2 regions of the Rhizobium sp. R693 genome follow, and region 2 is predicted to be linked to the other one. Evidence: predicted binding sites of a transcription regulator. Region 2 holds the regulator's gene; the other holds the start of a gene.

Region 1 (11,602 bases), on a different contig from region 2:
CGTCCATGATCATGCGCTCGATATCGCGACGCGATGCGACACCGGCGCGCGCCATCACTTTCGAGATGCGCTCGGCCTTGGCGTCACCTTCGGCAACGCTGCTCGCCTCGGTCTTGACGAGCGCCTTGGCCGGCTTCCGACCGGATTTCGGGCCGGCATCGCGCGGAGATGGCTTGCCGCCTGGCCGTTTTGGCTTGTCTTTGAATGTCATTTGTTGTTTGCCTGCCTTTTGGGGCCTTCCTATCAGGTCGCGCCCCTGCGGTTAAGTGGAAATTGTCGGATCGTGAAGACAAATCAATTTATGGAGCTGGCGCTCGACCAGGCCCGCGCCGCCGGAGAGCGCGGCGAGGTGCCGATCGGAGCGGTTCTGGTGATTGACGGGGCCGTGGTCGCGGCATCCGGCAACCGCACCCGCGAGCTCAACGATGTCACAGCTCACGCTGAAGTCGCCGTCATTCGGATGGCCTGCGAGGCGCTTGGTCAGGAGCGGCTGACCGGCGCCGACCTCTATGTAACGCTGGAACCCTGTACCATGTGCGCGGCCGCCATTTCCTTTGCGCGCATTCGCCGGCTCTACTACGGTGCCGAAGACCCGAAGGGTGGCGCCGTCGACAATGGCGTGCGTTTCTACAGGCAGCCTACCTGCCATCACGCCCCGGAGGTGTATTCCGGTTTGCAGGAGACGACATCCGCCGACATCCTTCGAACGTTCTTCGCGCAGAAACGGGATATGCCGTAACATTACTGGTACCGGCGCGATCTTCGCGCCGTCGGCACTAGCCTTGCCGGCAGGATGTTGGTAGACAAGTGGTCAAAAGCAAAGCGGGGCTGATGCCCCGCTTGAAACCTTACTGGAGGAGGTTCCACCACTGATTGCCCGTACCGGCAATCGCAGCTTCCTTCTTCTTCTTCTTCGCCTTCTTCAGCTCCGGCTCGCCGAGATCGTCCAGCTTGGCCGGATCGTCGACCTGGCGGTATTCGGTTGGCGGATCCGAGATGTAGCGGCGGTCGGTATAGGAGCCCTTCTGGGTGGCGCGAGCCTCGCGATAGGCCTTGGTCTGGGCTTCGGTCGTTTGCCGGCCACCTTCAACCTTGTCGCTTGCGAGCGGCGAGCGGTAGTTCGGGTTGTCGCTGTTTTCGTCAGCTTCCTTGACTAGGCGTGCGCGGGTCTCTTCCGGGGATTCGATCCACTGCGGATTTTCCTTGCTGGCTATGCTCTGCTGCGGCTCGACGAGGTTCTCCTTGTCAGCTGCCTGCGGCAGCACGAGGCCCGGGCGGGCGCTGTACTTGACGCCCTTGTTCTTCGGCCCGTCGCCGGTCAATGAAACGGACTGACCAAGGTCGTCGGTCAACTGTTCCATCGCGGTCTTGTCCGTACCGTAGCGCGGGCTCCCCATGCAGCCGGTGATCATCGCGCCGCCGGCCATAGCAACAGTCAGGCAGACGCCCACACGGATCCAACGTGTTGATAACATGAAAACCCTTCCAGCCATGCCGGTGCAATCTTCGCCCTACCGGACACTCGTCCCCCTGACGCAAAAATCCGGCCATTTTCAGGCAGCTTTTACCGGATGAACCGCGATTGTGCAATTCACCCGGTAATATTCTTCAGTTTTGCACCGCTAGTTCGCGCAACGCAGCCGCATCGCGGGCCGAGACGTCGGGATACTCGGTGTCAGAACCGACATCCGTCGTGATCCGCCAGGAGCGGGCGCATTTGGTGCCTTCTGCCAGTTTCGGCTCGACGCTGACACCTGACACCTCCGGCAGACGGAACGCATCGGCCGGCCCTTCCGTGCCATCGATGACGATGCCAGAGGTGATGCAGATCTCCTCGAAGTCCTGGCCCTCCAGCGCCTTCAGAAGCTCCGCATCAGCGACGTGAACGACGGGGGCAGCCTCTAGCGAGGAGCCGATACGCTTGTCCTTGCGCTCGATTTCCAGTGCGCCCGTGACGACCGTGCGGACCACGCGGATCTTCTTCCACTTCTCGGCCAGTGCCTCGTTCTTCCAGTCCGCCGGAATGGTCGGGAACTGCTCGAGGTGAACCGAAACCGCCGAAGGATTGCGCGACAGCCATGCCTCTTCCGTCGTGAACGGCAGCATCGGCGCCAGCCATGTAACAATGCATTCGAAGATGTTGCGGATGACATGAAGGGCCGAGCGACGGCGGAGACTCGACGGCGCATCGCAGTAAAGCGCATCCTTGCGGACGTCGAAGTAGAAGGCCGAGAGCTCGACGTTGGCGAAATCGATCAGTGCGCGAGCGATCTTCTTGAAGTCGAAGGCGTCGTAGCTTTCGCGGATAAGTTGTTCAAGTTCGGCGAGGCGATGCAGCATCAGTTGCTCGAGCTCCGGCAGATCGGCAAGCGCGATGACTTCGCCCTTGTCGTGCGCCAGCGTGCCGAGCATCCAGCGGATCGTGTTGCGCAGCTTGCGATAGGCATCGATGTTCGTCTGGATGATCGTCTTGCCGACACGCAGATCCTCAGCGTAGTCGGACGTCATCACCCAAAGGCGCAGGATATCTGCGCCTGCGTCCTTCATGATTTCCTGCGGAGATGTCACGTTGCCTTTCGACTTCGACATCTTCTCGCCTTTCTCGTCCATGGTGAAGCCATGGGTGAGAACAGCATCATAGGGCGCCCGGCCACGGGTTGCGGCAGATTCCAGCAGCGACGAATGGAACCAGCCGCGGTGCTGGTCGGACCCTTCAAGGTAAAGGTCGGCCGGCCACTTCAGATCCGGGCGATCTTCGAGCGTGAAGGTGTGCGTCGAGCCCGAGTCGAACCAGACGTCGAGGATGTCCATGACCTGCGTCCAGGGCTCATTTGCCTTCTCGCCCAGGAAGCGCTCACGTGCACCATCGGCGAACCAAGCATCGGCGCCCTCGTTCTCAAAGGCTTCCAGGATGCGCGCGTTCACGGCATCGTCCTGCAGGATACCGCCGTCATCATTGACGAAGAGGCAGATCGGCACGCCCCAGGCGCGCTGACGCGACAGGACCCAATCCGGGCGCTGTTCGATCATGGCGCGCAGGCGGTTCTGACCGGCCGCGGGTACGAAGCGGGTTGCGTCGATTGCGTTCAGGGCGCGCGAGCGCAGTGTCGTGCCATCGCCGAGTTCCTTGTCCATGTAGACGAACCACTGCGGCGTATTGCGGAAGATGACCGGCTTCTTCGAACGCCAGGAGTGCGGATAGGAGTGCTTGAGGCGGCCGCGTGCAAACAGCGCATGGCGACCGATCAACGCCTTGATGACACGCTCGTTGGCATCACCCTTCTTGCCCTTGTCGTCGATGACGCGAGCAGCACCGCCCTCGGCATCCGGGCCGAAGCCGGGAGCGTCAGCCGTGAAGAAACCAGCGTCGTCGACCGGGAACGGGATCGCCGACGAGATGTGGCGCTCTTCCAGCAAACGGACGTTGGCCATCCAGGCATCAAAGTCTTCCCGGCCGTGGCTCGGCGCGGTGTGAACGAAACCGGTGCCCGTCTCGTCGGTGACATGGTCGCCGTCGAGGAGCGGCACATGGAAATCGTAGCCGCCACCGAGTCCGTGCAAGGGGTGCGTGCAGGTGATCGCCGCGAATTCCGCCGCTGCGACATCACGGACGAACTTGAGGGTCACCTTCGCCTTGGCAGCCGACTCCTCGGCGAGGCGCTTGGCGAAGATCAGCCGTTCGCCCGGCTGCGGTCCGAAGTCGTTCTCAGCGGTCTCGATCTCGTAGAGGCCGTAGCCGTAGCGCGAGGAATAGGCGATGGCGCGGTTGCCCGGGATCGTCCACGGCGTCGTCGTCCAGATCACGACGAAGGCGCCCTTGAGTTCGCTGGGGCCATCAGCCACTGGGAACTTCACCCAGATCATATCGCTTTCGACATCGGCGTATTCGACTTCAGCTTCGGCGAGCGCCGTGCGCTCGACGACCGACCACATGATCGGCTTCGAACCGCGATAGAGCTGGCCTGACTTGGCGATCTTCAGCAGTTCGCCGGCGATGCGCGATTCCGCGTGGAAGTTCATCGTCGTGTACGGGTTGTCGAAGTCGCCTTCGATGCCGAGGCGCTTGAACTCCTCCGACTGGACCTTGATCCAGCCAGCAGCAAAGTCGCGGCATTCCTGGCGGAATTCGTTGACCGGAACTTCGTCCTTGTTCTTGCCCTTCTCACGGTACTTCTCCTCGATCTTCCATTCGATCGGAAGGCCGTGGCAGTCCCAGCCGGGGACGTAGTTGGCGTCGTAGCCGCGCATCTGGAACGAGCGATTGATGACATCCTTGAGGATCTTGTTCAGCGCGTGGCCGATATGGATGTTGCCGTTCGCGTAGGGAGGGCCGTCGTGAAGCACGAATTTCTCACGGCCAGCGGCGGAAGCGCGCAGCTTCTTGTAGAGACCCATCTGCTGCCAGCGGGCAACGGTTTCCGGCTCCTTCTGCGGCAGGCCGGCGCGCATCGGGAAGTCCGTTTCCGGCAGATAGAGGGTCTTCGAGTAGTCGAGTTTTTCGGCTGTGTCGGTCATGTCTAGCAATCGTCTCTAGGCGCCACGGAAGCGGGCGCAACGGGCTTGAAAATTGGTGACGGAGGCGCTCGTCGTCCAAGCGCCGAAAACCCGGACCTTCCGGCCGCTTAGCGCGCGCGGAAGGCCGGGCCGATAATTCGTATCGTGATCGCCAGCCGGAACTTGTTCATCGCGCCGGTTCATAGGCGCTTTTGCAGGGAAAAGGAAGAGGGATTTCATGGTGTCGCGGGCGAACGCCGATGAGCGCGTAGCAAGCGCCGCCGTCCCAAATTCAGTGGAAGCAGATCTTGAGGTCGAGTTCACCGAGCGGCCGCACGCCGGCAAGCAGTGCCCTTGCCTCTTCCTTGTCGCGGTTCATCTGTTCCACAAGCGGATCGAGGCCATCGAACTTCAGTTCGGGTCGCAGATAGCCGAAGAAGGAAACGGAACAGATCTGCCCGTAAAGGTCGCCGCTGAAATCGAAAACGTTGGTCTCGAGCAACGGCGCACCATTGTCCGTGACCGTCGGACGGCGACCGTAGCTGGCGACGCCATCATGCAGTGTGCCATCGGCAAGACGAAAGCGAACGGCATAGATGCCGGCCTTCAGATCGGCTTCAGCAGGCAATTGCATGTTTGCGGTCGGGAAGCCGAGCTGGCGACCAAGCTTCTCGCCGCCAATGACTTCCGCTTCCACTGTAAAGTGATAGCCGAGCATTGCGGCCGCCTCGCTAACGTTGCCGTCCTTCAGCAGTTCGCGAATATGGCTCGAAGAGACAACATCGGTATTCTCGTCGCGAAATGCGTCGATCAGCGTAACGCCGAACCCGTATTTTTGACCGGCATCCATCAGGAAGGCCGGACCGCCTTCCCGGCCACGCCCAAAATGAAAGTTGAACCCCGTCACGACCTCGGATGCGCTGAGCCAATCCTTGAGGATCGAATGGATGAAATCATCGGCGGAACGCTGCGAAAACTCCCTGTCGAAGGGATATTCGATGACCGCATTGAAGCCGATCGCCTCGAGGATACGCGCCTTGAGCGGTGCGGGCGTCAAACGAAAGACCGGCTGATCGGGACGGAAGACAGTGCGCGGATGTGGCTCGAAGGTCAGGACCAGTGCCGGAATGCCACGCTGCTGCGATATCTCCAGGGCCCGGTTCAGCACGGACTGATGCCCGCGATGCACGCCGTCGAAGTTGCCAATGGCAATCACACCACCACGCAGGTGGTCCGGCAAGGGTTCGCGAGTTTCGTTGCGGTGAAAAACGGTCATCGGCTGGCTTTTCTTGTGCGGGGCTCTTTATGCGAGACGGGGCATCCACCACTTCGGGGTCGCTTTTTCGCGCTCTAGGTAGGCCGTGAGGATCGCCTCATCGGTCTCTCCATTCAGCGTGTATTCCTTCGCATGGATGCCGCCGCTGATATATAGGAGGTCGAGGCCATAATCGAGAGCGCCGCGCACATCGGTCGGCATCCCGTCCCCGATCGCGAGGACGCGGCTCTTCGGAAACTCGCCATGCGCCTCGCGGGCGACCGACAATACGGCATCATAGATCGGCTTGTGCGGCTTGCCCGCGATGCGCGTTTGTCCACCGAGCTGATTGTAGTAAGCCGCCATCGCACCGGCGCAGGGAATGATCTTGTGGCCGCGCTCGACAACCAGATCAGGGTTGGCGCAGATCATCGGCACACCGCGCGCCTGGAACGCCTTCAGCATCTCGGTGTAGTCTTCCGGAGCCTCAGTTTCGTCGTCGAAAAAGCCGGTGCAGACGACGGAGTCCGCATCCCTGGCATCGACGCGTTCCACGCCAAGCCCCTCGATGATTGCCAGGTCGCGATCCGGTCCGAGCAGAAACACCTTCTTCGGCCCCTCGGCAATCAGGCCGCGCGTCACGTCGCCCGATGTGACGATCCGGTCGTAGGCGCCGTTCTGGATACCGATCTGGCGAAGCTGCGCCACAACTTGCGGAGCGATGCGTGGCGAATTGGTGATGAGAACGACGGTCAGTCCTTCCGCACGCGCTGCCTCCAGTGCAGCCGCCGCCTTCGGGAAGGGATCGACGCCGTTGTGCAGGACACCCCAGACATCGCAGAACACCGCATCATACTGGCTGGTGATTTCCGCAAAGTTCTCGATCCGCTTGGCCATTCCGATTTCCCGATCTCGTTAACTCACGGCTGACATCGCAAAGGCATGCCGCGATGGCAAGGCATTTTGCAGTGAGCAACTGCAAAAAACCGGAACCCATCGACTAGAGGACGGCGATGGCAGCCTTGACCAACAGACCCGCAGCGGTGGACACGCCGATGACTGCCAGGATGCCGACCTTGAAGCGAAAGCGCACGACGGACGCCAGCACGAATATCCCGAGCGCCGCGAGATCGAGCGTCCACCACTGTGGCCAGGCGACGCTGACGATCGGCAGCCCGGTCTTGCCGGAAAGGAGCGCCACGCGACCGACCTCGGCAAAAAGCACATGCAGGCCGAACCATATGGCAAGATTGAGAATGACGCCGACCACGGCCGCTGCAATCGCCGAAAGGGCGGCCGAGAGGTTCTCATTGTTCCGCAGCCTGTCAATGTAGGCAGCCCCGGCGAAGATCCAGACGAAGCTCGGCACGAACGTTGCCCATGCGGCGAGGAAGGCGCCGAGAACACCACCGGCCAGCGGCGCCATGGCAACGGGGTTGCGGTAGCCAGCGAGAAAACCGACAAAGCAGAGGACAAGGACGAGCGGCCCGGGCGTCGTCTCAGCAAGTGCCAGTCCGTCGAGCATCTCACCGGGCTGAAGCCAGGCGTAATGACCGACGGCGACTTGCGCGACATAGGTCAGAACGGCGTAAGCGCCTCCGAAGGTAATGACGGCCATCTTGGAGAAGAAGACGAAGATCGCACCGAAGACGTTGGTTTCGCCGCTCAGCGTTTCGGCGATCAGATCCGTAGGCGCGTCGAGGCCACGAATGAAAAAGAGCGGTGACTGCCAGACGAGGATCCAGAGCACGAGCACTACAAGCGGCTTTGCGATCGCATGCGTCGTTACCGCCGGAAAACGCCTGTGCGGAGAGGTTCGCGGAAAGGCTGGCGCTGCCAATCGACGCTGGCGATGCCTCGTCCATAGCAGACCTGCTGCTCCGGCCAGGATGATAACCAGGGGAAACGACAAGTTCAGAAGGAAGAGAGCCAGGAACGATGCTCCGGCCACATAATAATGAAAGCGTTCCTTCAACGCTCGGCGTCCCATCCGGAGCAATGCCTCGATGACGATTGCCACGACCGCCGCCTTCACACCGAAGAAGAGCGCAGGAAGCCAGGTCGCTTCCTGAAAGACGGCGTACAGGCTCGACAGCGCCAGGATGACAAGGAAGCCAGGCAATATGAACAGCAGGCCGGCAATAAGGCCACCGCGTATGCCGTGCATCAGCCAGCCCATGTAGGTGGCTAGTTGCTGGGCCTCGGGCCCTGGCAGCAGCATGCAGAAATTCAGCGCAAGCAGGAAGCGCTCTTCAGAGATCCAGCGCTTCTCGTCGACGATGGTCCTATGCATGAGAGCGATTTGGCCGGTCGGGTCGCCGAAGCTCAGACAGCCAATCCGCGCCCAGACGCGCGCTGCCTGTCGCAGCGTCGGTACCGCCACGCTTTCCTCTGCCGCGATCGCCTCGTTCACGGTTGTCGCCCCTCTCGCCCCAAGGCGCTCGATATCATCGGCACGCCTTTACGACAATCCGGGCGCCAAAGGGCTGCACTTAGCTTTTTCAGAGATAGAAGCTCACGGAAAGCTTGATCACCGCGCAGCCTGTCGCACTTCCGACAAGGATGTGCTGTTAAGGCTGTTTGCGAGGACGGCAAAGAAAAATTGCGGCCGTTCTTGACTCCCCGATAGGCCACTCCTAAATGCTGCCTCGCTAGCACTCACCAATGAGGAGTGCTAACACCCATCCGTGCGGGCCGCTCTCGGCCCGCGAGTGTCATTTGATCGAGGGATTAGACAATGGCAACCACCAATTTCCGCCCCCTTCACGATCGCGTCGTCGTTCGCCGCGTTGAGTCCGAAGAAAAGACCAAGGGCGGCATCATCATTCCAGACACCGCCAAGGAAAAGCCGCAGGAAGGCGAAATCGTCGCCGTCGGTTCCGGCGCTCGTGACGAGTCCGGCAAGGTCGTCGCGCTCGACGTCAAGGCTGGCGATCGCGTTCTGTTCGGCAAGTGGTCCGGCACCGAAGTCAAGATCAACGGGGAAGACCTTCTGATCATGAAGGAAGCCGACATCATGGGCATCATCGGCTAATCAGCCGTTTTCCCCTTTCCGATTTTAGCTACGGGCCCAAAGCCCGGACAACTCGAATTCAGGAGTTTCAATCATGGCAGCTAAAGAAATCAAGTTTGGCCGCACCGCGCGCGAAAAGATGCTGCGTGGCGTCGACATTCTCGCTGACGCAGTGAAGGTAACGCTCGGCCCGAAGGGTCGTAACGTCATCATCGACAAGTCCTTCGGCGCTCCGCGCATCACCAAGGACGGTGTTTCGGTCGCCAAGGAAATCGAACTGGAAGACAAGTTCGAAAACATGGGCGCCCAGATGGTCCGCGAAGTTGCTTCGAAGACCAACGACATCGCCGGCGACGGCACGACGACCGCAACGGTTCTCGCTCAGGCAATCGTCCGCGAAGGCGCCAAGGCAGTTGCTGCCGGCATGAACCCGATGGACCTGAAGCGCGGTATCGACCTCGCTGTTAGCGAAGTCGTCAAGGATCTCCAGGCCAAGGCCAAGAAGATCAACACGTCGGAAGAAGTTGCCCAGGTCGGCACGATCTCCGCAAACGGCGAAAAGCAGATCGGTCTCGACATTGCTGAAGCAATGCAGAAGGTCGGCAACGAAGGCGTTATCACCGTCGAAGAAGCCAAGACCGCTGAAACCGAACTCGAAGTCGTCGAAGGCATGCAGTTCGACCGCGGCTACCTCAGCCCGTACTTCGTCACCAACCCGGAAAAGATGATTGCTGACCTCGAAGACGCCTTCATCCTCCTGCACGAGAAGAAGCTCTCGAACCTCCAGGCTATGCTCCCGGTTCTCGAAGCTGTCGTTCAGACCGGCAAGCCGCTCCTCATCATCGCTGAAGACGTCGAAGGCGAAGCTCTTGCTACGCTCGTCGTCAACAAGCTGCGCGGCGGCCTGAAGATTGCTGCTGTCAAGGCTCCGGGCTTCGGCGACCGCCGCAAGGCCATGCTCGAAGACATCGCGATCCTCACGGGCGGCACGGTCATCTCGGAAGACCTCGGCATCAAGCTCGAGTCGGTCACGCTCGACATGCTCGGCCGCGCCAAGAAGGTTTCGATCTCCAAGGAAAACACGACGATCGTCGACGGTTCGGGCGCCAAGTCCGACATCGAAGGCCGCGTTGCCCAGATCAAGGCCCAGATCGAAGAAACCACCTCCGACTACGACCGCGAAAAGCTGCAGGAGCGTCTTGCCAAGCTCGCTGGTGGCGTTGCCGTCATCCGCGTCGGTGGCTCGACGGAAGTCGAAGTGAAGGAAAAGAAGGACCGCATCGACGACGCGCTCAACGCGACGCGCGCTGCTGTTCAGGAAGGTATCGTACCGGGCGGCGGCGTTGCCCTGTTGCGTTCCTCCGCCAAGATCTCGGTCAAGGGCGAGAACGACGACCAGGAAGCCGGCATCAACATCGTTCGCCGCGCTCTGCAGGCTCCGGCCCGTCAGATCGCCGAGAACGCTGGTGACGAAGCTTCGATCGTTGTCGGCAAGATCCTCGAAAAGGGCCAGGACAACTTCGGTTACAACGCTCAGACCGGCGAATATGGCGACATGATCGCCATGGGTATCGTCGACCCGGTCAAGGTTGTTCGCACGGCTCTGCAGGACGCAGCTTCGGTTGCTTCGCTGCTGATCACCACCGAAGCCATGATTGCCGAGCTGCCGAAGAAGGACGCTCCGGCTGGCATGCCAGGCGGCATGGGCGGCATGGGCGGCATGGACATGATGTGATAGGCAAAGCCTATCGCAGGTATGTCCGTAAAGCTTCGCCCATGCACTTCAAGTGGTTCAGTGCGACAAGCGCGCTGAACAGGCGGCATGGACATAATGTGATAGGCGAAAGCCTATCGCTGAAGTCGTCCATAAAGCTTCATCGATCTATCTCCGGTTTTCCCGGAACAGGAAGGGCGGTCTTCGGACCGCCCTTTTTCGTTTCGACTCTGATTCGCGGGATTGCGGTCGAGCGTGTTTTTCAATTGTTAGCTGAAACGTTTAAGCAGATATCTGAGCGTAGCTCGCGTTTGGCGAGGCTTTCGCAAAGCTTGCGGGTTTGCATTTTTTCGTCCGGAGGCTGTTTTCCATTTCGATGCAATTTCATGCAGATTTGACTGCATCGACGGCAACTGAAACCGTTTACACCCTCAAAAATTGCAGTCTTTTGGCTTTCTTTTAATCTCCACACCACCGCAAGCTCCCTTTCCACTCACAGTAGAGACCAGCGGCATGCAAAAAGCCGGTTGCCGTTTGCATAAAAGTGCCTATAAATCCGCGCTGCATTCGGCGCGCGTTCATCGGCCGACGGTCGCGACCGACAACGATCCCGACCACAAGAGCGCGAGACCGAGCTCGGGAAGAACCCCTCCCGACGATACATCATAAGTTGTGTAAGCTTTCGGCGAAATTGGAAACGGTTCCGTTAGAAGAACCGGCAATCCAGACCCCATTTCGCAGGTGCCCGTGCATGAAGCGCGGTGCAGCTTGAACCTGCTCATTTTTGCCGGACGTGCAGCGGGGGAAGCTGTACCTAAGCTGGGGAAAAACTTGTTCAAAATCGCGAAAACCAACGCCGCGGCACCGCTCATGCCGGGCTCACTGGATATCAGCAATCACGATCCTGAAATGCTGGCGCAGTTTTCCATTTCGGAAACCTGGGTCGCAGACTTTTCCAGCGGCGTGATCCACCTCAAGGAATCGAGCGCCCTGCTGCACGGGCTACCGGCCCGGGAATGCGGGCTTCTCAGCCTCATGCGCTGTTATGACCCCAAGGATCACGCACACATCCTGGAACTCTTCGAGCAGGCCGCTACGCTTTCGTCGTCCTTCTGCTTCTCGACGA
Region 2 (11,602 bases):
GTCATCGACGAGCCGCTCGCTGATCAGGCCGTCATAGCCGCCGAGGCCGTGGCGGATTGCAAGGTCGATGCCGTCACGCTGAAAATCGAGCACGCGGTGCGATGCGCTGATACGCACGTCGATTTCAGGGTGCATCGCCTCAAAACGTCCAAGACGAGGCACGAGCCAGTAGGTCGCAAATCCCGCCGTGCAGGTAACGTTGAGAACGGCGCCGCGTCCCCGCGCCGTGATTGCAGCCGTCGCTTCCCTGACGAGACGGAATGCAGCTCTGAGCGTCGAGAAGTAGTCCGCACCCTCCACGGTCAAGGCGAGCGCACGGGTCTTGCGCTCGAACAGCTTGACGCCAAGCGATGCCTCCAGGTCGCGGATCTGCAGGCTGACGGCGCCTGGCGTGACGTTGAGCTCTTTTGCCGCGAGCGTCATACTGAGGTGCCGGGCAGCAGCTTCGAAGGCTCGAAGCGCCGAAAGAGAGGGGAGATAGTCACTCATGGTTTAGCGCAGCTATATCATGGATCGAGAAAGACTCGTTTGCCTCTCGGCAGACACCACAATAATATCAGGAAGAAAGCCGTCGCAAAAGCTGACTCAAGCTTTGTGATGAGCGAGAATAAATCGAGAATTGCCACGTCCGCGCCGCGCAACAATCGGGTGGCGGCAGCCTGTGACGGGATGTATTCCGGTGGCAGGCTGACTAGGGAGAAGATGATGCAGCAGAAACAGATGGGCTTTGCCGAGTGGGGAATGCTGCTGGTGCTCTCCCTGCTATGGGGCGGCTCCTTCCTCTTCAACGGCATTCTGGTGAAGACCCTGCCGCCGTTCACGATCGTCACGGGCCGGGTTCTGATCGCCGCTCTGGCGCTGAACGTGATCGTCCGGGCAACCGGCCACTTCATGCCGCGCGACGGCAGGGCTTGGGCGGCCTTCTTCGGCATGGGCGTCCTGAACAACATGATCCCGTTCTGCCTCATTGTCTGGGGCCAGACGCATATCGCAAGCGGCCTTGCTTCAATCCTGAATGCCACGACGCCGCTGTTCGGCGTCGTTGTCGCGCACTTCCTGACTGCCGACGAAAAGATGACCGGCAACCGCCTGCTCGGTGTCCTCGTCGGCTTTGCAGGTGTCGCCTATATGATCGGCTTCGATGTGCTGCGTGATCTCGGCTCGAACGTGCTGGCGCAGCTTGCCGTGCTGGGTGCGGCACTCTCCTATTCCTTTGCCGGTATCTTCGGTCGCCTTTTTCGCCAGATGGGCATGGCGCCGCTCATTCCCGCCGCAGGGCAGGTCACCGCCTCGACGCTCCTGATGCTGCCGATCGCGCTCGTTGTCGACCAGCCCTGGACGCTGGCCGCCCCATCATTCGAAACCTGGATGGCATTGCTGGGCTTGGCCCTGCTGTCGACCGCGATTGCCTATGTGCTGTTCTTTCGGATCCTGGCAACTGCGGGCGCGACGAACCTTATGCTCGTGACCTTCCTGATCCCCGTCAGCGCCATCCTGCTCGGAGCGGCTATTCTCGGCGAGCAGCTGCAGGCCAAGCACCTGATCGGCATGGCGATGATCGCGATTGGCCTTGCGGCGATCGACGGGCGGTTGTTCTCGCTTGGCAGAAAGCGACCTGCCTAGCAGGCGAGATCGGCGACCACGGAATCGAGGATCAGCATCCCTGATGGCGTGCAGCGAAGCCTGGAATTGCCGATCCGCTCGATGAAGCCGTGCTCCAGCAGGAACTCTTCCCGCTTCGGGTCGGGATCGCGACCGGAAAGCTGCTGCCAGCGGGCGAGATCGACGCCTTCCTTCAGGCGCAGCCCCATCAGCAGCAGTTCGTCCGCCTGCTCCTCGTAGCCGAGTTGCTCCTGATCGATGGTGCCATGGCCGTCGCGCTCGACGAGATCGAGCCAGCTTTCCGGCTTCCGCTCGGTCGCGGTCGCGATCTTCATGCTGCCGCGCGTCAGCCGCCCGTGGGCGCCGGGGCCGATGCCGGCATAGTCGCCATAGCGCCAGTAGGTGAGGTTGTGGCGGCTTTCCGCACCCGGGCGCGCGTGGTTCGACACCTCATAGGCAGGCAGCCCTTCTCTATTGGTGATTTCCTGCGTCGCTTCATAGAGCAGCGCCGATTGATCGCCATCCGGAACGATAAGCTTGCCAGCCTTGTGAAGGCCGTAAAAGGGCGTGCCTTCCTCGATCGTCAGCTGGTAGAGCGAGAGGTGGTCGACCGCGTAGGAGATCGCCTCCTTCAGCTCGCGTTCCCATTCGTCGACGGTCTGGTTCGGGCGGGCATAGATCAGATCGAAGGACATGCGCGGGAAGATGTCACGCGCCAACTTGATCGCCTTCAAGGCGTCGGCAACGTCGTGCAATCGGCCGAGGAACTTCAGATCGCGGTCGTTCAGCGCCTGGACGCCGAGCGAGACACGGTTGACGCCGGCGGCGCGATAGCCGCGGAAACGCTCCGCCTCGACGCTGGACGGGTTGGCCTCCATGGTGATTTCGATGCCATCGGGCACATGCCAATGTTTGGCGATGCCGTCGAGAATGGCCGAAACCGTCGAAGGGTTCATCAGTGACGGCGTGCCGCCGCCGAGGAAGATACTCGTCACCGTCTTCGGTCCGCTCAATTGGCGTACCATCGCCATCTCCTTCAGGAAGGCCGCGGTGAAGCGCTCCTGATCGACCGGCTGGTGGCGGACATGGCTGTTGAAATCGCAATAGGGGCACTTGGCGGCACAGAACGGCCAATGCACGTAGACGCCGAAGCCGGGTTCGCCGGTATCGGGCAGAAGAGCGGCATAGCGCGTCAGGTCAGGCTGTTCCAATATGTCCACGTTTGCCCTTAGGCTTCCAGGCAGGTTTCGACGAAAATCTTGAAGGCGCGGGCGCGGTGCGACAGGGCTTCTGTATCGCCCGGCTTCCAGCCGTGCTTTTCTTCCGCGCTCATCTCGCCAAAGGTAGTGTCATAGCCCTCGGGTTGAAAGACCGGATCGTAGCCGAAGCCCTGGCTGCCGCGCGGCGGCCAGACGACAGCACCTTCGACTTCGCCGCGGAAAAGCTCCGTGTGGCCGTCCGGCCAGGCAAGGCAGAGCACACTGACAAAGCGGGCGGTGCGCTGCTCCGGCGTTGAGGCGCCGGCCTTGTCCATTGCTGCCTCGACCTTTTCCATCGCCATCGTGAAGTCGCGGGTGCCGTCCGGCTTCTCGGCCCAGTTGGCGGTGTAGACGCCAGGGTCGCCGCCAAGCGCATCGATGGCGAGGCCGGAATCATCCGACAGCGCCGGTAGCCCGGAGGCTTCAGCAGAAGCGAGCGCCTTGATCTTCGCGTTTTCCTCGAAGGTGGTGCCAGTTTCGTCAGGCTCCACGAAGCTCAGTTCAGCCGCTGACTTCGCGGTGAAGCCGAACGGGCCGATCAGGTCCTGGATTTCCCGGATCTTGCCGGCATTGTGGCTGGCAACGACGATGGTCTTGGTTTCGAGCTTGCGCATGATTGTCCTATTCGATTCCCCAGATGCGGGCTTCAGCGCATTCGAGGCTGTTGCCCGCCGGATCGCGGAAATAGATCGATCGGCCGCCTTGCGGCCAGGTGACTTCGGATTCGATGGCGACACCGTCGGACTTCAGCCGGGCGGCGATCACATCGAGATTTCCCCCAGAGACGCGGAAACAGGCGTGCCCTGCACCCGTCGTTCCGTGCGGCGGCACCTGCAGCGCGGTGGGCGAGGGCGGCTTGATCGTTTCCTTGGGGTTGAAGATCAGCAGCACGCCGGCGCCGCAGCGGAAGAAGACATGCCGGTTGCCGCCCCGCGAGATCTTCGAAAGACCGAGAACGCCTTCATAGAAGGCTTCGGCCTTGTCGAGATCATCGGCATAGAGCGCCGTCTCCAGCATGCCTTCCAGCATGTCGTTCATCCGGCGATCGCCTGCTTTTGCATGGCGACGAGCTCGGCAATACCGCCCTTGGCGAGTGCCATCAGCGAAGCAAATTCCTCGTCGGTGAAAGGCGTGCCTTCGGCCGTGCCCTGGATTTCGACGATGCCGCCGGCTCCGGTCATCACGAAGTTCGCGTCGGTCTCGGCCGAGGAGTCTTCGAGATAGTCGAGGTCGAGCACCGACTGGTTCGCGAAGATGCCGCAGGAGATGGCCGCGACATGGTCCTTGAGTACGCGCTCGACCTTGAGCATGTTGCGGCTCTCCATCCACTTGAGGCAGTCGTAAAGCGCGATCCAGGCGCCGGTGATCGATGCCGTGCGCGTTCCGCCATCAGCCTGGATGACGTCGCAGTCGAGGGTGATCTGGCGCTCGCCGAGCTCCTTGAGGTCGACGACGGCGCGCAGCGAGCGGCCGATCAGCCGCTGGATTTCCTGCGTGCGGCCACCCTGCTTACCCGATGCCGCCTCGCGCTTCATGCGATCGCCGGTGGCGCGCGGCAGCATGCCGTATTCGGCCGTGACCCAACCCTTGCCGGTGTTGCGCAGCCATGCCGGCGGCTTTTCCTCGACGCTAGCCGTGCACAGCACATGCGTATCGCCGAACTTCACCAGACAGGAACCTTCCGCGTGCTTGGAGAAATTGCGCTCGAAAGAGACCTTGCGCATCTGGTCGGTTTTTCTGCCTGAGGGCCGCATACTACTCTCCTAATCGTCATGCCGAAGACACAAGCAGCCTTCGGATAAATCATGCGTGCTATGGTGTTGAGAGCTTCTACGATTGGCAGCGCCCATTTGCAATTTCCCTTTTGCCGCTGCGGGGAGATTGGCTATATTTTGTCCGATCATCGTCAGCACGGGTACGCAAGGTTTCATGGAGTTCAGATCGACGTCGGTTTCAGATGCAGTGGCTGCGCTGGATGAACGCTCTAAGGAAATCTTTCGCCGCATCGTCGAGGGCTATCTGGAAACGGGTGAACCGCTCGGCTCCCGCAACCTGTCGCGCATCCTGCCGATGTCGCTATCGCCGGCGTCCGTGCGCAACGTGATGAGCGATCTGGAAGAACTCGGCCTCATCTATTCGCCGCATGTCAGTGCCGGTCGTCTGCCGACGCAGATGGGCCTGCGCTTTTTCGTCGATGCCTTCATGCAGGTCGGCGACCTCTCGGCCGAGGACCGCGCTAGCATTGACCGCCAGGTGCGCGCCGAAAGCCGTGACAATCCGATGGAATTGATGATGAACGAGGCTAGCCGCATGCTCTCGGGCATTTCGCGCGGCGCCGGACTTGTTATCACCTCGAAAAGCGATCCCGTTCTCAAGCATGTCGAATTCATCCGGCTTGAGCCAACCAAGGCGCTTGCGGTCCTCGTTGGCGATCACGACCAGGTGGAAAACCGCATCATCGAGCTCCCGGCCGGCGTGACGTCGTCGCAATTGACCGAGGCCGCCAACTTCCTGAACGCCCACATGACCGGCCAGACGCTGCCGGAACTGCGAAATGAATTAAGCCGACTGAAGGACGAGGTGCGCAGCGAACTCGATACACTGTCGCAGGATCTCGTCGAGCGCGGCATCGCCGTCTGGTCCGGCAGTGCCGACGAAGGCAAGCCGGCCCAGCTCATCATTCGCGGTCGCGCCAATCTCCTCGCCGGTCTCGCGGGCGCTGACGATCTCGACCGCCTGCGCATGCTCTTCGACGACCTCGAAAAGAAGGACAGCCTGCTGGAGCTTCTCAATCTCGCCGAGAGCGGGCCGGGCGTGCGTATTTTCATCGGCTCGGAAAACAAGCTCTTCTCGCTCTCCGGCTCGTCGCTGATCGTCGCGCCCTATCGTGATGACGACGACCGCATTGTCGGTGCCGTCGGCGTCATCGGGCCGACGCGGCTCAATTACTCACGCATTGTCCCGATGGTCGACTATACTGCTCAGCTGATGACACGATTGTCACGCGGCGCGAAGTAGGACAGCTACTCCGGCATCATGTCGCCAGAGCCACCCATCTCCGCGGGCATGTCTCTGTATTTCGGCAGACCGTCACGGATAGGCAGCACGCTTTCCTGATAGTTCACATGCAGCGTCGGAGTGTAGTCGAGATCGGGCAGAAGTGCCGCGTAAACGTCGGTGACGCCCCAGGTGGGGTGCTCGGTGTAGAGATGCCCGCCGCACAACTCGCAGAATTTCCGCACGCTCGTATCGGACTTCTGGTAGCCCTCCACGTGCTCGCCGCCTTTGGTAACGCGGACAGTGTGCGGCTGCCAGAGCGTGAAGGCGTTGACTGGCCCCGCCGACCAATGTCGACAGGAGGCACAGTGGCAATAACCCATAGCCACCGGTTCGCCGGTAGCAACAATCTCCACGGCGCCGCAGAAGCAGCGCCCGGAATAGCTTTTCTGATCGCTCATGGTAGCAGCTCCCTGACCTGGAAAGGTCGAAGCACCAAAGATTTAGATACGGCTAAAATAAATGACTTTAGAGCGGGCAAGTCAAGCTAGCCCTCTCGATCAACCCTGCACGAGTTGCCCTGCATCACGTGCTTTTCGGTCACGCAGACTTGATTTTTGCCCGTCAAAGCTCGATATCGGGCACATCCTAAAAGACACCAATCACCGGAGAACGTCATGACTGACGAAACGACGAAGAACGGACCAGACGCAGCCGCGGTCGAAGCCGCAGCGGACGCCGCCGCAAACGTCGAGAACGAAGCCACAGCACAGCCCGATCCGCTGGAACTTCTGAAGGGCGAGAATACAGAGCTGCGCGACCGCTATCTGCGCCTTGCCGCGGAGATGGATAACCTGCGCCGCCGCACGGAGCGGGAAGTCAAGGACGCCAAGACCTACTCAGCCGCTGGCTTTGCTCGAGACATGTTGGCTGTCTCGGACAACCTGCGCCGCGCCATCGATGCGATTCCGGAGGAAGCGAAGGCTGCCGCCGACGCCGGTCTGACAACGCTGATCGAAGGCGTCGAGATGACGGAGCGCTCGATGCTGTCTGCGCTCGAGCGCCACGGTGTCCGCAAGCTGGAGCCGGTCGGCCAGAAGTTCGATCCGAACTTCCATCAGGCCATGTTCGAAGTGCCGAACCCTGATGTGCCGAACAACACGGTCGTACAGGTCGTTCAGGCCGGCTACACCATCGGTGAACGCGTTCTGCGTCCTGCCATGGTCGGCGTCGCCAAGGGCGGCCCGAAGCTCGTCGAGTCCGAAACCAATTCGGTTTTCGACCAGAAGGACGCCTGATCTCTCTGGCGCCCCTATAGGCATTAGATGCGGGCGAAACGCTCGATCAGCAGATCGAAGAAGCCGTCCGCATCGACATCACGCATGACCCGCGCATTGCGCTTGCGGTCGGTGACGTGCCACCAGTCGACGACGGTCATGCCGACTGTCAGTGCCGATTTTACCTCGATCTCGACATTGCAGGTCCGGCCCTTGAAAAGCTCAGGCTTCAGCAGGTAGGCGATAACCGTCGGATCGTGCAGCGGACCGCCGTCGGAACCATATTTCTCGACATCGAAACGTTCGAAGAATTCCAGCATCTCGACCATGGCGATGGCCGGGCGCGTGCCGAGATCGGCCATGCGCTTGACGCGGTCCTTGCGCGTCAGAAGCTTGTGCGTGACGTCGAGCGGCATCATTACGATCGGAACACCGGAACGGAAGACGATGTCGGCGGCCTCGGGATCGACGTAGATGTTGAACTCGGCCGCCGGCGTAATGTTGCCGCCTTCGAAGAAGCCGCCACCCATCATGACCAGTTCGCGGACACGCGGGATGATGTCGGGCGCCTTCTGGAAAGCCAGGCCGATGTTGGTCAGTGGCCCAAGCGTGCACAGCGTCACCGTGCCTTCCGGCTCGCTGCGCAGTGTCTCGATGATGAAATCCACGGAATGCTGCGCCTGCAGCGGCATGACAGGCTCGTCGAGGACAGGGCCGTCGAGGCCGGTCTTGCCGTGCACGTGCTCGGCGGTGACCAGCTTGCGCGCGATCGGCTTGTCGGCGCCGGCAAAGACTTTCGTATCGGTCCGGCCACAGAGTTCGCAGACGATGCGTGCGTTGCGGCTCGTATAGGACAGCGGCACATTGCCGGCGACGGTGGTGATCCCGAGAACGGCGAGTTCCTCCGGGCTGCCAAAGGCCAGCATGATGGCGGCGGCATCGTCCTGGCCGGGGTCAGTGTCGATGATGATCTTTCTAGGGTCTGCCATTCCGATCGTTCCATCCTCGTGGTGCGCGTCTTCCTGGCATGCACCGTTTATTTATATTCCCGTCGCAAATCGGCACAGCCGGTACGGGCAGGTTTTGATGCGAGGCGGCGCTTGCTTTGTCAAGGTCGGACCCCTGCGCGCTCCCCGGCAGTGAGTGCGGATATCCGCCTTGCGTCCGTCGCCAGCAATTCCCATATTGGGGGCAATCGGATGCTGTTCTTCAGGTCCGGCAAGGTCGCTTGAATCAAGGACTTGAAGACGATGAGCCGCATTACGCCTTTCGCGAGCCCTTTGCTCTTGGGCTTCGACGCCATGGAAAAGACGCTTGAGCGCCTTTCGAAGGCTAGCGACGGGTACCCCCCCTACAATATCGAGCGCGTCGCCGCCAATCGCGCCTCCGGTGATCCGGAGAGGCTGCGTATAACCCTTGCCGTTGCCGGGTTCAGCGAAGAAGAACTGGACGTGTCGGTCGAGGAAAATCAGCTTTCGATCCGGGGTCGCCAAGTCGATCAGGGGGAACGTGATTACCTTTATCGCGGCATCGCCGCGCGTCAGTTCCAGCGGACTTTTGTTTTGGCCGACGGGATGCAGGTTCTGGGCGCCTGCCTCAAGAACGGATTATTGTCGGTGGATCTCATCCGCCCAGAGCCGAGCCGTATGGTGAAGAAAATTAACATTTCGGTCTCACAGTAGGACAACGGCGCAACTTGAGCCGTTGGTCCCTTCTGTTGGAGGTACAGGAATGTTGATGAAAGAAGCCAATTCTCACCTGACCAAAACCGAACTTGCCGGTATCGGCAACGGCGAGGTCGCCTACATCCGGAAAATGCGGTCTGAAGAAGTCTCCAAGTGCTTCCCTGAAGCGCCGGATATCGATCCGAGCGTTGACCTATGGGCGCTTTTCGGCGCCGATGGCACGCCGATCCTGTTGACGGACAACCGCTCGAGCACCTTCTTCAAGGCTGCCGAGGATGAGCTGAAAACGGTGAGCCTGCACTAAGGCAGGCTCAGACGCGCTTGAATGTGAGATAGGCGGAAGATCTGCCTTCGCGCCGCGCCTTGGCCTCGTAGCGTGTGCTCGGCCAGCCCTCGTAGGGCGTCAGCCAATCCGCAGCATTCTGGGCGAGCCATTCGAAGCCGCCGTGGTCGCGGCACTTGAGTAGCGTCCAGTTGACGTAAGTATCGATATCGGACGCGAAGCAAAACTGCCCGCCCGGCTTTAGGACGCGGTGGAAGCGGTCGAGATTGGTCTTCGATACAAAGCGGCGCTTCCAGTGCTTCCGCTTCGGCCACGGATCCGGGTAGAGCAGGTCGATGTGGTCGATCGAGGCATCAGGCAACCAATCCAGCAATTGCGTCGCATCATCGTTATAGACACGGACGTTCTTGGCGCCCGCTTTGTCGACGCTCGTCAGCAGCTTCTGCATGGAATTGATGAAAGGCTCGACGCCGATAAAGCCAGTGAAGGGCATTTCCACGGCACGATGGATCAGATGCTCGCCGCCGCCGAAGCCAATTTCCAGGCGCAGCCTTTCGGTCGACACCGGAAAGAGAGTTTTCAGCGGGTCGGGCGGAGCCGCTGAAAGATCGATGAGGAACGCCGGAAGCAGGGTGTTCAGTCGCTCTGCCTGATGTTCGCGCAGAGCCTTTCCCTTGCGGCGACCGAAGAAGGCTTCGGTCGCGCGTCCGCGGCGTTCCATGTCGGTCATGCTGCTTCCTTGACCTTAACGGCTTCCTTGAGCGCCTTGACGAGGTCAGTGCGCTCCCAGGAGAACGAGCCGTCGCGGCCGGCCTTGCGGCCGAAGTGGCCATAGGCCGAGGTCTTGGCGTAGATCGGCTTGTTGAGGTCGAGATGACGGCGGATGCCGGTCGGCGACAGATCCATGTTCTTGCGGATAGCGGCTTCGACCTGGTCTTCCGTCACGCCCTTGCCAGTGCCGTGCAGGTCGACATAGATCGACAGCGGCTGTGCGACGCCGATAGCGTAGGAGAGCTGGATCGTGCAGCGATCGGAAAGACCGGCGGCAACGACGTTCTTCGCGAGGTAGCGGGCAGCATAGGCGGCCGAACGGTCGACCTTGGTCGTGTCCTTGCCGGAGAATGCGCCGCCACCGTGCGGAGCAGCGCCGCCGTAGGTGTCGACAATGATCTTGCGGCCGGTCAGGCCCGCGTCGCCATCGGGACCGCCGATGACGAACTTGCCGGTCGGATTGATGTACCACTTGCAATCGTCGGCGACCGGCAGATCGCCGAGAGCTTCGAGGATATAGGGCTCGACGACTGCGCGAACCTTCTTCGAGTCCCAGCTTTCGTCGAGGTGCTGGGTGGAGAGAACGATCGACGTGACTTCGGCGGGCTTGCCGTTGACGTAGCGCACCGTCACCTGGCTCTTGGCATCCGGGCCGAGCTTTGCAACTTCGCCGTCGCCCTTCTTGCGGGCCGTGGCGAGCAGCTGCAGGATCCTGTGGGAATAGTAGATCGGCGCCGGCATGAGGTCAGGCGTTTCCTTGCAGGCGTAGCCGAACATGATGCCCTGGTCGCCAGCACCTTCGTCACCCTGCTGGTCGGCGGCATTGTCGACGCCCTGGGCGATGTCGGCGGACTGCGAGTGCAGGAGCACGTCGATCTTCGCCGTCTTCCAGTGGAAGCCGTCCTGCTCGTAGCCGATGTCCTTGATGGCGCGGCGGGCAGCGGCCTTGAACTTCGAAGGATTGATGACGTCCTTGCCGTCCTTGTCCTTTTTCATCAGGCTCGGCGGCAGGCGCACTTCACCGGCGATCACGACTCGGTTGGTCGTTGCCAGCGTCTCGCAGGCAATGCGCACGCCCCAGGGGTTGACGCCGGTCTTGGCTGCTTCGCGGTAGACCAGATCCACGATCTCGTCGGAGATCCGGTCACACACCTTGTCCGGGTGACCTTCGGCAACTGACTCGCTGGTGAAAAGGTAATTCGCGCGCATTCCGGGATTCCCCTCAAAGAACAAAAGCTGCCTAGTAGGTACTCAGTTCGTACACGAAAAACAAGCGTACAAGGACATAAATATATCTTTATATCTGCGGCGAAGTGGCAAAATATGCCCAAAAAACGCCAAAAAGCGGCCGTTGCGACCGCTTTCCTATTTTGCTCCAAATTTTGAGTGGCGATTATTCGCTGTCGGCCTCGGCGGCGAGCGCCTTCACAAGTTCGACCACTTTGCGACGGACCTTGGGGTCCGTGATCTTCACGAAGGCGCGGTTGAGTTGGAGTCCTTCGGACGATGAAAGAAAGTCGACCACATAGTTCGAGCTGGAGGCCTCCGACATGCCGGATAGACCGGAGGATTGTTCGCCTGGCGCGTCCTCGAAAAAGAAGGAGACGGGGACGTTCAAAATGCTGGAGATGTTCTGAAGGCGGCTCGCACCGACGCGATTGGTGCCTTTTTCGTATTTCTGGATCTGCTGAAACGTGATGCCGAGGCTCTCCCCGAGTTTTTCCTGGC

What was found. The regulator HrcA, encoded in region 2, represses chaperone genes, less so after heat shock. The targets are predictions, from matches to a motif close to GTTAGCACTCNCNNNNNGNGAGTGCTAAC.
Region 1: groES (co-chaperone GroES) is a predicted target of HrcA. The motif match lies at 8,400-8,428, and genes of this name have one in related genera.

What each region holds. Positions count from the first base shown of each region.
Region 1 covers NZ_LOKY01000045.1:186,844-198,445, reverse strand. Annotated here, with positions in the region: gene ATY79_RS23835 (pseudouridine synthase) at 1-211, opposite strand, end outside; gene ATY79_RS23830 (nucleoside deaminase) at 302-739, shown strand; gene ATY79_RS23825 (hypothetical protein) at 849-1,475, opposite strand; gene ileS (isoleucine--tRNA ligase) at 1,609-4,515, opposite strand; gene ATY79_RS23810 (bifunctional riboflavin kinase/FAD synthetase) at 4,787-5,770, opposite strand; gene ATY79_RS23805 (TIGR01459 family HAD-type hydrolase) at 5,798-6,646, opposite strand; gene chrA (chromate efflux transporter) at 6,750-8,162, opposite strand; gene groES (co-chaperone GroES) at 8,487-8,783, shown strand; gene groL (chaperonin GroEL) at 8,857-10,497, shown strand; gene ATY79_RS23785 (hypothetical protein) at 11,308-11,602, shown strand, end outside.
Region 2 covers NZ_LOKY01000012.1:144,705-156,306, reverse strand. Annotated here, with positions in the region: gene gcvA (transcriptional regulator GcvA) at 1-489, opposite strand, end outside; gene ATY79_RS12665 (DMT family transporter) at 706-1,623, shown strand; gene hemW (radical SAM family heme chaperone HemW) at 1,620-2,822, opposite strand; gene rdgB (RdgB/HAM1 family non-canonical purine NTP pyrophosphatase) at 2,831-3,475, opposite strand; gene ATY79_RS12650 (VOC family protein) at 3,483-3,899, opposite strand; gene rph (ribonuclease PH) at 3,896-4,615, opposite strand; gene hrcA (heat-inducible transcriptional repressor HrcA) at 4,791-5,879, shown strand; gene ATY79_RS12635 (GFA family protein) at 5,885-6,319, opposite strand; gene grpE (nucleotide exchange factor GrpE) at 6,536-7,156, shown strand; gene ATY79_RS12625 (nucleoside hydrolase) at 7,180-8,124, opposite strand; gene ATY79_RS12620 (Hsp20 family protein) at 8,386-8,817, shown strand; gene ATY79_RS12615 (DUF1150 family protein) at 8,867-9,124, shown strand; gene ATY79_RS12610 (tRNA (guanosine(46)-N(7))-methyltransferase TrmB) at 9,132-9,833, opposite strand; gene metK (methionine adenosyltransferase) at 9,830-11,083, opposite strand; gene ATY79_RS12600 (helix-turn-helix domain-containing protein) at 11,268-11,602, opposite strand, start outside.